4 regions of the Pseudoalteromonas nanhaiensis genome follow, and region 4 is predicted to be linked to each of the others. Evidence: predicted binding sites of a transcription regulator. Region 4 holds the regulator's gene; each other region holds the start of a gene.
What was found. The regulator sigma-54, encoded in region 4, starts transcription at its own class of promoters, with help from an activator protein. The targets are predictions, from matches to a motif close to GTTGGCACGNNNNTNGNNT.
Positions count from the first base shown of each region.

Region 1 (3,468 bases), on a different contig from region 4:
GTTGATAATCAGCTTGCTGTTGTGCAACTGTAATTAGATGTTCAAGGGCAAGGATCTGCTTTTGCAGCCTATTTTTTTGATTACTTATTTGAAAGGCCTGCTGTGCATAATGTTTAGCTTGTTTAAGCTCAGTCGAGCCAATGTATAGTTTTGCTAATGTCAGTAACACATCAGTATATAAGTGATCGTCTTCTTTCAGTTCAGTGATTACTTGCTTTTCAATTGCTAATGCTTGATCAGCTTTATCAATTTCAAGCAAATTTATTGCAATATTATGCTTAGCCCAAGCGGTATTTCTTGTGCTGTTATAACTAGCAAATACTTGCTGAGCCTCTTGTGCGTATTCAAGTGCTTTAGTGTAATTGTGTAGCCCATATTCGCATTGTGATAACTTAACTAAGCTATGTCCGATATCTGAAAGTGACCCCGTTTGTCTATCAAAACTAAGCGCTGTAATAAACTCGCTCTTTGCTTTTTCGTATTGGTCTAAATCTAAATAACTTTGCGCAATCGAATAGGGTATGCCTGCTTGTAATGAAATAGACGGTGACATCTGCTGAACTAGCTCGCGGCGTTTTAGTTTATATTCCAGAGCAAGCGTTAACCGGTCTAACTGCTCAAGATTACGTGAGTAACCATGGTAGAGCATTTCTTTTTGCTTTAAGGTTAATTCGCGATTGTTGTCGTGAATATAAACCTCAAGCAAGTTCAAGGCGGCTTGATACTCACCAGCATTATGATAGGCACTGACAAGGCTCGCCACGGCGTCAATTTCATAATCGCTAAGTTGCAAACGCTGAAATAGCGCGACATTTTGTTGAGATAACGAAATTGCGGTTTCTAAGTCACTTTTTCTGTAGGCCAGTCGTGCTTTAGCAAGATACAACTCGCTGTATATAGGGGAGTCGTTTTTGTATTTTGGGCCTGCTTCAAGCTCATCTATGATAGTTTGCGCCTGCTGAAACTGCCCTAGCTGTATATGGACGTGAATTAATCTAACGTTAAAACTGATTCTTTCTGCAAGGCTTGCAGATTCTAAAAGTTGTTTATCGATACTTAATAAATACTCATATCGTTTTTGGTAATCACTGATTGCTCTGGCTTCGTCAATATGGTTTTGCAATGATGATGCAAAAGCACAGTTCATTGATAAGGCAAAATACAGAAAAACAGCGGCTTTAAGTTTCATAGTAGGGTTTATTATTTTTTTAAATCCCAACTAGTCTAGCATGTCATACTTTTAAATGGGAATGATTTGCTTTTATAGCTAAAAGGAATTGCATTATGCAATTATTCTTCTCGCAACTTGCGAATAATATTGGCTAGATTTTTATAACGCATTGTTAAAAGGCAATTTATTTTTTGGAATGGTTGCTGCTTTAAGTAATTACACACCCAAAGGAGAGTGTAATTATGAAAATTAACATACTCATTTACTTAACAGCGGCACTTGCTAACGGCTTGGTAAGTGCAGCACCATTTGAGCAGTGTCCAAGTAAAGCATTTTTAATTCAGGGTTCGCCCGCACAGATGTATGGTGTTGATTTAGTATCTGCGAAAACGACAGTGCTTGCAGCAGCAATGGATTTTGCAAGCGAAGCTAATAACGACAGTGTTAATGCGGTGGGTTTTAATTACCAAGACCAATACATGTATGGTTTTAGTAAGCAAGCCCCTAAAAGTGTGGTACGCATAAATAACCAATACAAGCTAGAGCGTTTAAATGTAAGCGGCTTACCAGATACGAACTTTTATGTGGGTGATATTTTAGTTGATGAGCAGCAAAAGAAGGCTGTGTATTACTTATATCATCCACGCTTTGGCCTTTACGCCATTAATTTAACAGCACAAAATGAACAATACCAAGCTGAATTAATTCCAGGCTCTGCTAACTGGAATCTCTCTATTTATGACTTTGCATTTCATCCGCACAGTACTCTTCTTTACGCTGTTGAATCAAACGGCGACTTATATGAGATCAACGTTGAAAATGGTGGCCCTGTTTTTATTACAAATCTCGACATTGCAGGTGATACAGGCGCCAATGGTGCAGCTTACTTTGATTTGCAAGGACAGTTTTATTTTAGTAACAATCGAAGCGGTAAAGTCCATAGGGTTAATTTAAACATCAGCCCTGTGTCGGGTTATACACCAACTGCGTCTGTGTTTACGTTGGGCCCTACATCTAACCAAAATGATGGGGCACGTTGTGCTATAGCAGAGGTAAAAGTTACAGATAACTCGATTGATTTTGGTGATGCGCCTAGACCTTATCAAACAACGTTAGAAGATAGCGGTGCAAGACACTTGTTCGATCCTAATGAAGACCAATCTAACCTTGTTTATCTCGGTGCAAGTGTTGATGGAGAAAACCTAAACACTGCCAGTGATCTTCTCCAGTCATCAGTAGATAGCTCTGACGATGGGGTCAAGTTTGTAACTGATTTTGTTGCCGGCTCAACAAGCCAAATTATTGTCACATCACCAAATGATAATGGCTATTTATATGCTTGGTTTGATTGGGACCAAAATTACCAGTTTGATGCAGACGAAATCACAGTGAGTAAATATCGCCTTAATCAAGGGGATAACAGTGTTCTTGTTGATGTACCAAGTAATGCTGTTATGGGGGCAACATGGGCACGTTTTCGGGTTACAGACGGTAGCGAAGCAAATCCAATAACTGCAACAGGCGGGGTTACAGGCGGAGAAGTTGAAGACTATCCTATTAATACCTACGGTAGTCTTGCTTACCCAAGTGAGAATGGCTGGGTAACTCTGGCTTATGAAGACCAATGGCCCTTCGCTGGTGATTATGACTTTAATGATTTGGTTATGAATTACCGTACAAAGTTGATTGATAAAGATGGACAAGCGCTTGGTTATAAAATAGAAGGAGATCTTGTAGGAATAGGTGCTACTTTTCATAACGGGTTTGCAGTTCGCCTTTATCAATCTAGCCCCAGTGGTATAAACAAACGCATTTTACGCAGTCAAATAGACCAAGCATCAATCAGTTTAATCATTAATGGCGAACAGCAAACACATACGATCCTTGAAGAAGGAACAGAAGACGCAATTTTTATTGTGATGCCAGATACATGGGCTTATGCAAGTAAAGATTCTAGCTGTAGTTTTTTCAGAACAGAAGCGGGTTGTAACATTAATAATAAAGTTAGCTTCACTTTAAGTGTGTCATTAAATACTTATATAGCGAGTGTTGATGCACCTAAATATACACTGGATCCATTTATTTTTGCGGCAGAAGGTCATTACCACGGTACTTTTTTAGATGGCTTGAATCCTCGCGGATGGGAGGTGCATATTAAAAACCAACCGCCGACAGAAAAATTTAATCAAAGCTTGTTTTCTTTAGTAGGCAGTGATGATGCAACTAATACTCAGTTTGGGTATTACTTCCAAACGCCATCTGGATTACCTTGGGCCATTGAAGTGGGGTCGTCATGG
Region 1 is NZ_JBPNYQ010000002.1:50,738-54,205, reverse strand. Features, by position in the region: gene ACSFVZ_RS02540 (ATP-binding protein) at 1-1,189, opposite strand, end outside; gene ACSFVZ_RS02535 (LruC domain-containing protein) at 1,414-3,468, shown strand, end outside.
Region 1: a site for sigma-54 is predicted at 1,362-1,380, ahead of ACSFVZ_RS02535 (LruC domain-containing protein). Genes of this name have one in related genera too.

Region 2 (3,468 bases), on a different contig from region 4:
CAATTGGTTTGCTCACTAATTAACTTACTTGCGGGGGCAAATAACTCACCATCTTGCTTTTGTTCAAATAAAAGATGCTGCTGTGCAAATTGCAGTACCTCAGCTAATTGACGCCACTGCAAAATATAATCAGCCGTAGGACTTAAAAAGATCAGTTCATCAATACGCTGAATTGATGAACTCCACTTATTTTCAATTAATGTATCTAAAGATTCACTCTTGAGTACCCAATTTTGCCGCGTTGCTCTTTCAAGGCTATTTAAGTCTTGCTTTAAATTGTTAAATACCTTAGTGATTTCATCATTATCACCCACAATTTCTTGCGTAACAGCCAGCTGTTTATTCAGTGCGTTTAAAAACAAAATCACCACTAAACACAATGGTAATAAGGAAAGTAAAATACTACATACAAACTGACCAATTAGGCTTGGTCGCCAGCTTAAACACTGTTTGCACTTAATTACTATGCTACTTTGCATACTTACCCTCATAAGAAACGCTGGCATTCATTATTCGTGAATGAACTTAGACACTCGCTGAATCCGAACTGAAAAAAGACAACTTACTGCCTAAATCAGGCGCAACGTTGCTATTTTGCAACAACACAACCAATTGAAAATTAAGATAAAAAAATAAAAACCAATAATTACGTTGCAAAAAAGACACATTACTCTGTAACTATTTCGTACCCAATAACAGCAAAATAACATAAATCATTGATAAAAAAGAAGAATAAAAGTTGGCACTGTTATTGTATTAGCACTTACAAATAAGTTTATTAGGACAGCAAATGAAAACGAGGACCTACACACTAGCCGTGCTGTTGAGTGTAATTTCAATGAGCAGTAATGCATTTGATTTAAAAGATACATTCAATGAATTAGATAAAGATAGCAATGGTTTTTTGAGTGATGCTGAAGCATCTGAAGACGCTTTATTACATGGAAACTTCACTCAAATTGATAGCAATCAAGATGGTCAAATTTCATTTGCAGAGTTTAAATCATTTATTAATTAGGAGTGTGTGATGAAACAACTTTTTGCAGCATTCTCGTTGATGTTTTTAGTTATCAGTGCCACCGTTTTAGCATCGCAAATGGATGTGCGTTTTGCGAAATTTGATACCAATGCCGATGGCGAAATTTCATTAACAGAAGCAACCAAACACGATAACTTACTTAAGCAATTTGCCGATCTGGATGAAAACGGCGATCAAGTTCTGTCTGAACAAGAGTTTGAGAAATTCAAACCTTAACGGCTTAAAGTGCTTGCCATAATCCCAGAGGGAATGTGTAAACGGATTTAAATTTTGGGACTTAAATTATGGCAAGCACTTTTACCAAAGCGTGTTGACCTTTGTGGATTAAAATTTGTTCACTCTGGGGACGATTCAATCGTGGCGCGAGATTTGTAACCTAGTGGGCTAAGTAAAAATCGAGCAACAAAGAGTTAATCGCCCCTAGGAAGAACCCGAAGGGCAGCGCGCCCTAATAAAGGAGAGTAATTATGAGAATTTTCTGGCTTGCTTCATGTACCTTAATTACTATAAGCTTCAACAGCTTAGCATTGGATGTAAAACAGCGCTTTGATCACCTAGATAAAGATAAAAACGGCTTTTTATCTTTGGAAGAACTTTCATCTCAACCGCATTTAAAAAAGCATATGGCGCAGTGGGATGAAAATAAAGATCAACAAATATCGCTTCTTGAATTTAAACACTACTTAACAAATAAGAGTTAAAGCAATGTCAAAATTAACCTTTGCCAGCCTCGCAATGTGTTGCGTATTTAGTACAATCAGTGTCGCTGCAGATAGTATTGGTGAAAAATTTAAACAACTAGACCGTAATGAAGATGGCTTCTTGAGCCGCTCAGAATCTGCTCGAGATCCAGCTTTATGGTCTCGGTTTAGTAATTACGATAATAATAAAGATAACAAGCTATCTCTCTCAGAATACAAGGCTTATGCCAGTAAATAGCCGTTATTTTTAGTCGAAATTTTCTTCTGTGAGTTGCAGTTTACTGCAACTCTGATACTGTTTTCATACATTAAAAAAATAATTAAAAGATTATGAAACTTATCATCAGCCTACTGGCAACAGCTTCACTGAGTTGTTTTGCCAACACCACAGTTATCTACAATGTAAATGGTTATACACCAACCTACCAAGGTGAAACCCAACACTTTTCAGCACTGGTTTTTAAAGACGGTAAAGTCGTAAAAACTGGCGATGACTCAATTAAAAAAAGCTTCCCTGACGCTACCACTATTGATGGCAAACAAGCCACTCTTTTACCTGGTTTAGTCGATGCTCATGGTCATGTGATTGGTTTAGGTAATAATCTGTCTCAACTTGATGTCAGAAATACCCGTTCAGCAGATGAGGTTGGCAAAATGCTGGCTGAATTTGCTAAAGATAAACAAGGCTGGATCATTGGCCGCGGCTGGAACCAAGAACAATGGCCCGGCGGACAGTTTCCAACCGCTGCTGATTTAGACAAATATGTAAAAGATAAACCCGTGGTACTTTCTCGGGTTGACGGCCATGCGGTCTGGGTTAACTCAAAAGCAATAGAATTAGCTGGGATATCTGCAGCCACCGATTCACCTGCTGGGGGAGAAATCATCAAACTGACTTCAGGTGAGCCATCAGGCGTATTTATTGATAAAGCCGAAACGCTTATTACAAAGCATGTACCAAAAGTAAGCCATGCCAGCATTAATACAGCATTAGACAATGCTGGTGAGCATTTACTAAGTTTGGGGATCACCTCAACCCATGATGCTGGTATCGATTATGATACATGGCAAGTATATAAGCAGCGTTCTGAGCAAAATACCCTGCCAGTTAGAATCGTCGCCATGCTTAGTGCCGCCGATCCTAAGCTAGAAGCCATGCTTAAAGCTGGTCGTTATAAAGATATGAACGACATGCTGTCTATTCGCAGTGTCAAAGTATACGCTGACGGTGCCTTGGGTAGTCGGGGTGCCGCTCTAATCGAAGAGTATGCAGATCGTAAAAATCATCATGGCTTAATGCTTGAAACCCAAGAGAAACTTGAACAATTATTTAACCTGAGTTTTGCTCATGGCTTTAGTGCGAACACCCACGCCATTGGTGATAAAGCCAACCATGTAGTGTTAGATGCTTACGAAAATGTGTTTAAAAAATCAGGAGGCATTTTACTGCGTAACCGCATTGAACATGCACAAATTGTTGCCCCTGATGACATTCCTCGCTTTAAGACACTAAAAATTATTCCATCAATGCAACCCGTTCATGCAACCTCTGATATGCATATGGCTGAGCAGCGTTTAACTGAGAAACAACTTGAAGGGGCTTACGCTTGGAAAACCTTTTTAGCGCAAGGTTCAGTAATTGCAGCGGGTTCTGATTTTCCTGTAGAGCTTGCCGACCCATTTGATGGTTTATATTCAGCCATTACACGAATGGATCACAATCAACAG
Region 2 is NZ_JBPNYQ010000001.1:444,746-448,213, reverse strand. Features, by position in the region: gene ACSFVZ_RS02010 (HAMP domain-containing sensor histidine kinase) at 1-479, opposite strand, end outside; gene ACSFVZ_RS02005 (EF-hand domain-containing protein) at 791-1,018, shown strand; gene ACSFVZ_RS02000 (PLC family EF-hand domain-containing protein) at 1,028-1,255, shown strand; gene ACSFVZ_RS01995 (EF-hand domain-containing protein) at 1,507-1,740, shown strand; gene ACSFVZ_RS01990 (EF-hand domain-containing protein) at 1,745-1,978, shown strand; gene ACSFVZ_RS01985 (amidohydrolase) at 2,071-3,468, shown strand, end outside.
Region 2: a site for sigma-54 is predicted at 1,396-1,414, ahead of ACSFVZ_RS01995 (EF-hand domain-containing protein). Genes of this name have one in related genera too.

Region 3 (3,468 bases), on a different contig from region 4:
TATCCGAGATTTTGCACATGAACTTACAGACGAAGCATTGGAATCTAATCTGTCGTATAGCAATACCAAAGGTGAGCCGTTTAACAAAAAATTTGGTCACCTTATTCAGCATTTTTTCAATCATCAAACTCACCACCGTGGGCAAGCTTCCACTCTTCTTAGCCAAGCAGGTGTTGAGGTTGGTGTTACTGATTTACTGGTCAAAATTCCAAATGCGTAAAAGGTATAACAAGCACATCAAACACGTTCCGGCCGCAAAAAGCGCGGCCTCCACTGGACAGCCTACGCTTCGCTTCGGCTGCCGTTTATGTGGGCATTACTGATTAAATACTCTAACGTGTTTTTGTCCAAAAACGAGTTTGAACTACCCCTTTGTTCGTTCTTTGGCTTTAGTTAATTTGCTTATCTAAATGGTTAAGTTAACTAATAGCATCTGAGGTTAATTAAACGCTTGCTATCTTTTTGGTGCGACTATTTGTTGCTAAGCTTTTGAAACTTTGGCAACAATGCTGTTTGCAACGTCTATTAATGATTGGTTTTGTGACATTGCCGCTTTTTGGAGCAGTTGATGGGCTTGATGCTCACCCACATTAGAGCTTTGCATTAATAACATTTTTGCTCTGCCTATCACCTTTTGCTCATGCAATGCGCGTTTTACATTTTCTAGTTCTTCACTCATTTGGTTAATATGGTTTGCTTGTTCACAAATTAAATCATAAAACGATTTATGCCCAGATTGAACATCATGTTGCTGCTCATCAGCATTTATTTCTACGCCATGCAGCCCTGAAAAGCGACGGTCAAAGAGCATGTTAAAACCCGGATCAGTCTCATTGTTTTCGCTGATTTTTTCCATTAAAAGGTTGTGATTAGATATTTTCGCTTCAGCTTCTTTAATCCTTACTTGAACTTGCTCCATTAGCCTAGTAGTCAGCATAGTTTCGATATTTTGAAGGGCATCTATTCGTTTAGTTGCAACTTCATACCAGACTTCACCAAGCTCGGGTGTGTAGCTATTTGATGCGGACACCGCTTTGAACATTGCTCTGAGTTTATTAATGTCATTAGTTAGTTCAGAGAGTTGTATCGCTTGCCAGGCTGCTTGTTCTTGGCTAACCGAAAACTCTAAAAACCGCTCAAATACGTCGTGTTGTGCGCTTTCAAGTTCATGCATTTTCGATAATATTTTTGGCTCATGTTTTTGTTGCGAAAACCCAATGGCTCCTAAAGCACGCTCTTGCCCTGCAAGCTCTTTACCTTGAATGAAGTTAAACAGTGCAACTAAAAGTTTGGTTATTGACGCATCACTTGATACATCTGCTGCTTCAAATATTAGGTTTATGATTTTACTAATTAATCGGCAATACGCATCGGTAGATTTTAAAGGTGTAATCTGTAGTTTTTGAATTTGCTTTCTTAACTTTGGTAGCTGTTCAAGACCTTGAGAAGCTAAAGTAATTGACGTTAATAGTCTTGTTTGGGTGTGAATTGAATCACTATTTAAGAACTTTGAAATAAGTAAATCGAGTAGTTGCTCCTCTGCCTCTGAGCTATTCTTAAATTGCACAGGTAAATTTGTTTTATAGGCGACACCTTTTGACCCTAGATAAACATTCGTTGTTCCGCGCTCTCTTTGCAGCTGATGGATCATCTGTGTCGCAGCTATAACTATTTTACAGTTTGAAGCTAACGCCTTTAGGCTATTCAGCTCGGCATATTTTGCTGCGAGTAAAAAGCGTTTGGTACAGGTTGAAGATGTCGGCATAGGTTCTTATTACTAATATTGAATAGATACCATCAAGCAATTATTATTCCCTAAAAATTAATAGTCATTTTTAAGCAAGGTAAAATCAGTTTTGCTCGAATATTATCTGCGTTGTGCCACTGTAAATGGGGTTTACAGAGAGATTTAAAAATCAGATCACAAGTTTTATGGTTCAATTTCGCAAGCCCCTTCTTTATTTCGTTTACTGATTCGCCCCAAAGTGATGCGTGCCACGCTCCAAAGTAAAGCAAATGTTAACTTTTGATTTGGTGAAAGCAAAAGTGAAAAAGTTAAACTATTGAAAGGATTTAGTTTTATTTTTTGGTTATTTTTGGCATATAACTTGTTTAATAAATTATGAACAGTTGAATAGGCTGTGACAATTGGAAATGCAAAGGACAATGGCGTCCGCAACCTGCTCTTAAAAGTAAGAGTCGGTGCGGGCGTTTTTTTTTGCCTGAAAGATGGTCATTTTAACTGTGAAACAGATTAAAGATTAACAATGAAAGGTGAATAACATGGCTTATTTATTACCAAGTGACTTCGTTACAAAAATGGTGGATGCGGGCGAATCAAAAATATATATGTCCACGCGAGATACGCTAATTCGTGCTTATATGGCTGGAGCTATTTTAGCCTTAGCTGCTGTATTTGCGATCACAGTTGCAGTGCAAACCGGTGTATTTCTGCTCGGCGCGGTACTGTTCCCTGTAGGCTTTTGTATGCTTTATTTAATGGGGTTTGATCTATTAACCGGTGTGTTCATGTTAACACCATTAGCTTGGCTTGCTCGTCGGCCAGGCGTTACTTGGCCACAAATTTTGCGAAACTGGGGATTAGTTTTTGTTGGCAACTTTGCTGGCGCTCTGACTGTTGCTGTCATGATGGCGTTTGTATTTACCATGGGCTTTAATACCGATGGTGGGGCTATTGCAGCTAAGGTTGCTAGTATCGGTGAAGCGCGTACATTAGGTTATGCTAAATACGGTTTTGAAGGATGGATGACCATTTTCATCCGTGGCATGCTATGTAACTGGATGGTATCTATGGGTGTTGTGGGTGCTATGGTGTCAACACATGTTAGCGGTAAAGTGATTGCTATGTGGATGCCTATTATGCTGTTCTTTTTTATGGCGTTTGAACATTCGGTTGTAAACATGTTTTTGTTCCCATTTAGCTTGATCATGGGTGGTGATTTCTCTGTTGTTGATTATTTAATTTGGAATGAAATTCCAACTGCGCTTGGAAACTTGGTAGGTGGTCTAGCATTTACTGGGCTTACTTTGTACACAACGCACTATCGTACAAAACCAAAGCGCAAGTTAGCGACAACTGCAGCACCTATTGGTGACAATGTAATTGCTAAGTAATTAATGCAATCAATGTACAAAAACAACAAAGACGCATTAACTATGACAGCCGATGTAATAGCAGGGTTTTATACATCTCGCGGGAACAAAGCGGTTAATCAGGATAGTGTTAAATGCACTATCCCCGCATTAACAGAGTCTCGCTCAAAAGGGGCTGTAGCTGCTGTTGCAGACGGCATAAGTAGCAGCCAAGTCAGTCAGCATGCAAGTGACTTGGCTGTGATGCTTTTCTGTGATGAATATTTACGTACCAGTGATGTATGGTCTGCAGCCAGAGCTGGCACAAAAGTACTTGAAGTGATTAACCTTCAATTACTGGCAAAAACCCAACAT
Region 3 is NZ_JBPNYQ010000004.1:200,609-204,076, forward strand. Features, by position in the region: gene ACSFVZ_RS06175 (DinB family protein) at 1-220, shown strand, start outside; gene ACSFVZ_RS06180 (nitrate- and nitrite sensing domain-containing protein) at 482-1,765, opposite strand; gene ACSFVZ_RS06185 (formate/nitrite transporter family protein) at 2,284-3,135, shown strand; gene ACSFVZ_RS06190 (bifunctional protein-serine/threonine kinase/phosphatase) at 3,139-3,468, shown strand, end outside.
Region 3: a site for sigma-54 is predicted at 2,096-2,114, ahead of ACSFVZ_RS06185 (formate/nitrite transporter family protein). Genes of this name have one in related genera too.

Region 4 (3,468 bases):
GAAGGTAATAAGTTGACTGGGATATTATCAACACAGTAGTAACCCAAGTCTTCAAGTACACGTAAAGCGACCGATTTACCTGAGCCTGAGCGACCGCTGATGATAATTAATTCCATTTATGCCTCTGCTGATATGACCTGAAACAGTTCGTGGTCTGTTTTAGCGCTACGTAACTGTTTACAAAACTCTTTATCTTTTAGTCTATCAGCAATTGTCGATAAGGTCTTTAGGTGAAGTTGGCTGTCTCCATCTGGTACGATGAGTGCAACGAAAATATCCACAGGTCGGTTATCAATTGCGTCAAAATTGATTGGGGATTCACTCACTATGACAAATGCCTGTGGTTGCTCTGCACCACTCATGCGGCCATGTGGAATAGCAATGCCACGACCAATACCTGTACTGCCTAATTTTTCTCTATTGAGTAAGGCATCAAGGACGTCTTGTTGAGATAAATGAGGAAGCTGCTGGTGAGCCAGCTCGCTGATATATTCAAGGATTCTTTTTTTGCTATTAAAAAGGACCGCAGCTTTGCTGCAGTCCTGGTTAGTAAGTGAACTAAGTTTCATAATTTAGTGTCGAGCTAATTTCTCTTTGTGTTTAATGACTTGACGATCTAGTTTGTCGATTAGCGAGTCAATGGCTGCATACATATCTTGGTGTGCAGTTGAGGCAAAGAGCTCGCCTCCATTTACATGTAAAGTTGCTTCTGCTTTTTGGCTTAATTTTTCTACATCTAGAATGACATGTACATTATTAATGTGGTCAAAATGCCTTTCTAGTTTTGCAAACTTGCTGTTTACATAGTCTCTTAATGAATCAGTGATTTCTACATGACGACCAGTTAAATTTAGTTGCATAAGCATTTTCCTTCTATGTAAAACGTCTAAATCAAACTCTTACGCTGATTAGACGGAGGTATCGCTAGAGACTCTCGATATTTTGCAATTGTGCGTCTAGCTACTTTAATTCCTTGCTCAGCCAATATATCTGCAATTTTACTATCACTCAATGGTTTAGCTGAGTTTTCTGCAGCGATAAGCTTTTTGATCAAAGCGCGAATTGCTGTTGATGAACACTCACCACCGTTTTCTGTGCTGACATGGCTTGAGAAGAAATATTTCAACTCAAAAATCCCGCGAGGGGTGTGCATGTATTTTTGTGTTGTAACACGTGAAATTGTCGATTCATGCATTTCGACCATTTCTGCGACATCGTTCAGCACCATTGGTTTCATGGCTTCTGGGCCATGTTCAAAAAATGCTTGTTGTTGCTGTACGATACAATTGGTCACTTTTAAAAGTGTATCGTTACGGCTCTCTAAGCTTTTAATAAACCATTTAGCTTCTTGTAAATGAGAGCGAATAAACTGGCTATCGCTGCTCGATTTTACTGAGCGTGACATAGCTGCATATTGGCTATTCACTCTAATTTTTGGCATACAATCTGGGTTTAGTTCAACGACCCAACGACCTTTAACTTTTTTAACCGATACATCGGGTATAACGTACTCAGACTCTTCGCGAACTATGCTGTCTGCTGGCTTAGGGTTTAAGCTGTGGATCAGCGTCATTACTTCTTTTAGTTCGCTTTCTTTAAGCTTAGTCTTTTTCATCAAAGTGCGATAGTCGCGACTTGCTAATAATTCAATGTGCTCAGATAAAACCATTTTAGTTTCAGCTAAATACGGCGTACTCGCATCGAATTGGCGAAGCTGGATACATAAGCACTCTTGTAAGCTACGGGCACCAATCCCTACTGGATCAAACAACTGTATTCTCTTTAAGACCGCTTCGACTTCATCTAGTTCGATTTCTTCTTCATCATTATTTTGATTAAAACTTTCGACTATGTCTTCGCAGCTAACAGTTAAAATACCTGAGTCATCAATTGCCTCTACGATGGCGACAGCGATCGCTTCGTCAGTTGGGCTAAATGGTGTGAGTTGTAATTGCCACATAAGGTATTCATGGAGGGTTTCAGTCGATGCACCTTGATAAATTGACTCATCTTCTGGCATTGGACCTGATGATGTTGATGGGGCAGCACTCATGTACTCATCCCATGTCACATCCATGGCTAAATCGTCACTTACGGTGTCTTTGTTAAGGGCATCGCTGCTTTCTTGTTCGTACTCACTCGGCGCTTCTTCGGCCGATGCACTTAGCTGAGTATCATCAGATTCAGCTTTTTGCTCGTTCTTACCAATGTTTTCATCGTTGTAATCTGCTTCTTCCACTTCAAGCAGAGGGTTACTATCAAGTGCTTCTTGAATTTCTTGCTGGAGATCCAATGTACTAAGCTGCAGCAAGCGAATTGCTTGTTGCAGTTGTGGAGTCATTGTAAGTTGCTGGCCCATGCGCAGCTGTAATGATTGCCTCATGTATCCCTAACAATCCTTTTATGTGTTATCGACACCTGTGCAGTCACAGGTAAATTTATATCGATTTATTGTCATTGTTATTTAGTTTAGCAGATGCGCTAGATGGTGGCTTATTGGTTATAGCCTGAATTGCTCACCTAGATACACATCGCGTACGGTTTGGTCAGCTAAAACATGCTCAGGTGTTCCTGATGCAATTAGCTCCCCATGAGAAACAATGTAGGCTTTTTCACAAACATCAAGGGTTTCTCTAACATTATGGTCAGTGATTAATACACCAATACCACGATTTTTTAAGTGTTCAATAATTTTCTTTATATCTAACACTGAAATAGGATCAACACCAGCAAAAGGCTCATCTAACAAGATAAATTTAGGGTTTGCTGCTAATGCCCGAGCAATTTCTACGCGACGACGCTCGCCCCCAGATAAGGCCATGCCTTGACTATCACGAATATGCTGAATACTAAATTCATCAAGTAAGTTGTTGAGTGTTTCTTCTCGGCCTTGTTTATTTAAATCTTTACGCGTTTCTAAAATAGCCATTAGGTTTTGATAAACCGTTAACTTTCTAAAAATAGATGACTCTTGTGGTAGGTAACCAATCCCTAAACGTGCTCGGCTATGCATTGGCAAAAGTGTAATATCGTTATCATCAATGCTGATCTTGCCTTTATCGCTAGGTACTAAGCCAACAATCATATAGAAAGTGGTGGTTTTGCCTGCGCCATTTGGGCCAAGCAAACCAACGATACTGCCCGCTTCAACTTCAAGACCCACATTTTTGACAACTTGGCGGCCTTTATAGCTTTTTGCTAAAAGCTCTGCTTTTAATGTGCTCATGGTTGGCCTTTATCGTCTTGTTTGTTGTCTACAGGCACTAAGATTGTGTGTACACGGTCTGTTGAGTTTTCATCTTTTTCTGCGCTAATTAGTTGTTGTGCCATATCATAGGTAATGCTTTTCGCTGTTACTTTTTGGCCTGCTTGAGTCACTTCGGCTTCGCCATTTAAAGTTAAGAAGCGCTTGGCTACGTCGTAGCGAACTTCTTCTGCACTGGCGCTCATTACCGTGCCATCTGCTTG
Region 4 is NZ_JBPNYQ010000033.1:16,632-20,099, forward strand. Features, by position in the region: gene rapZ (RNase adapter RapZ) at 1-116, opposite strand, end outside; gene ptsN (PTS IIA-like nitrogen regulatory protein PtsN) at 117-569, opposite strand; gene hpf (ribosome hibernation promoting factor) at 573-860, opposite strand; gene ACSFVZ_RS19130 (RNA polymerase factor sigma-54) at 887-2,383, opposite strand; gene lptB (LPS export ABC transporter ATP-binding protein) at 2,501-3,226, opposite strand; gene lptA (lipopolysaccharide transport periplasmic protein LptA) at 3,223-3,468, opposite strand, start outside.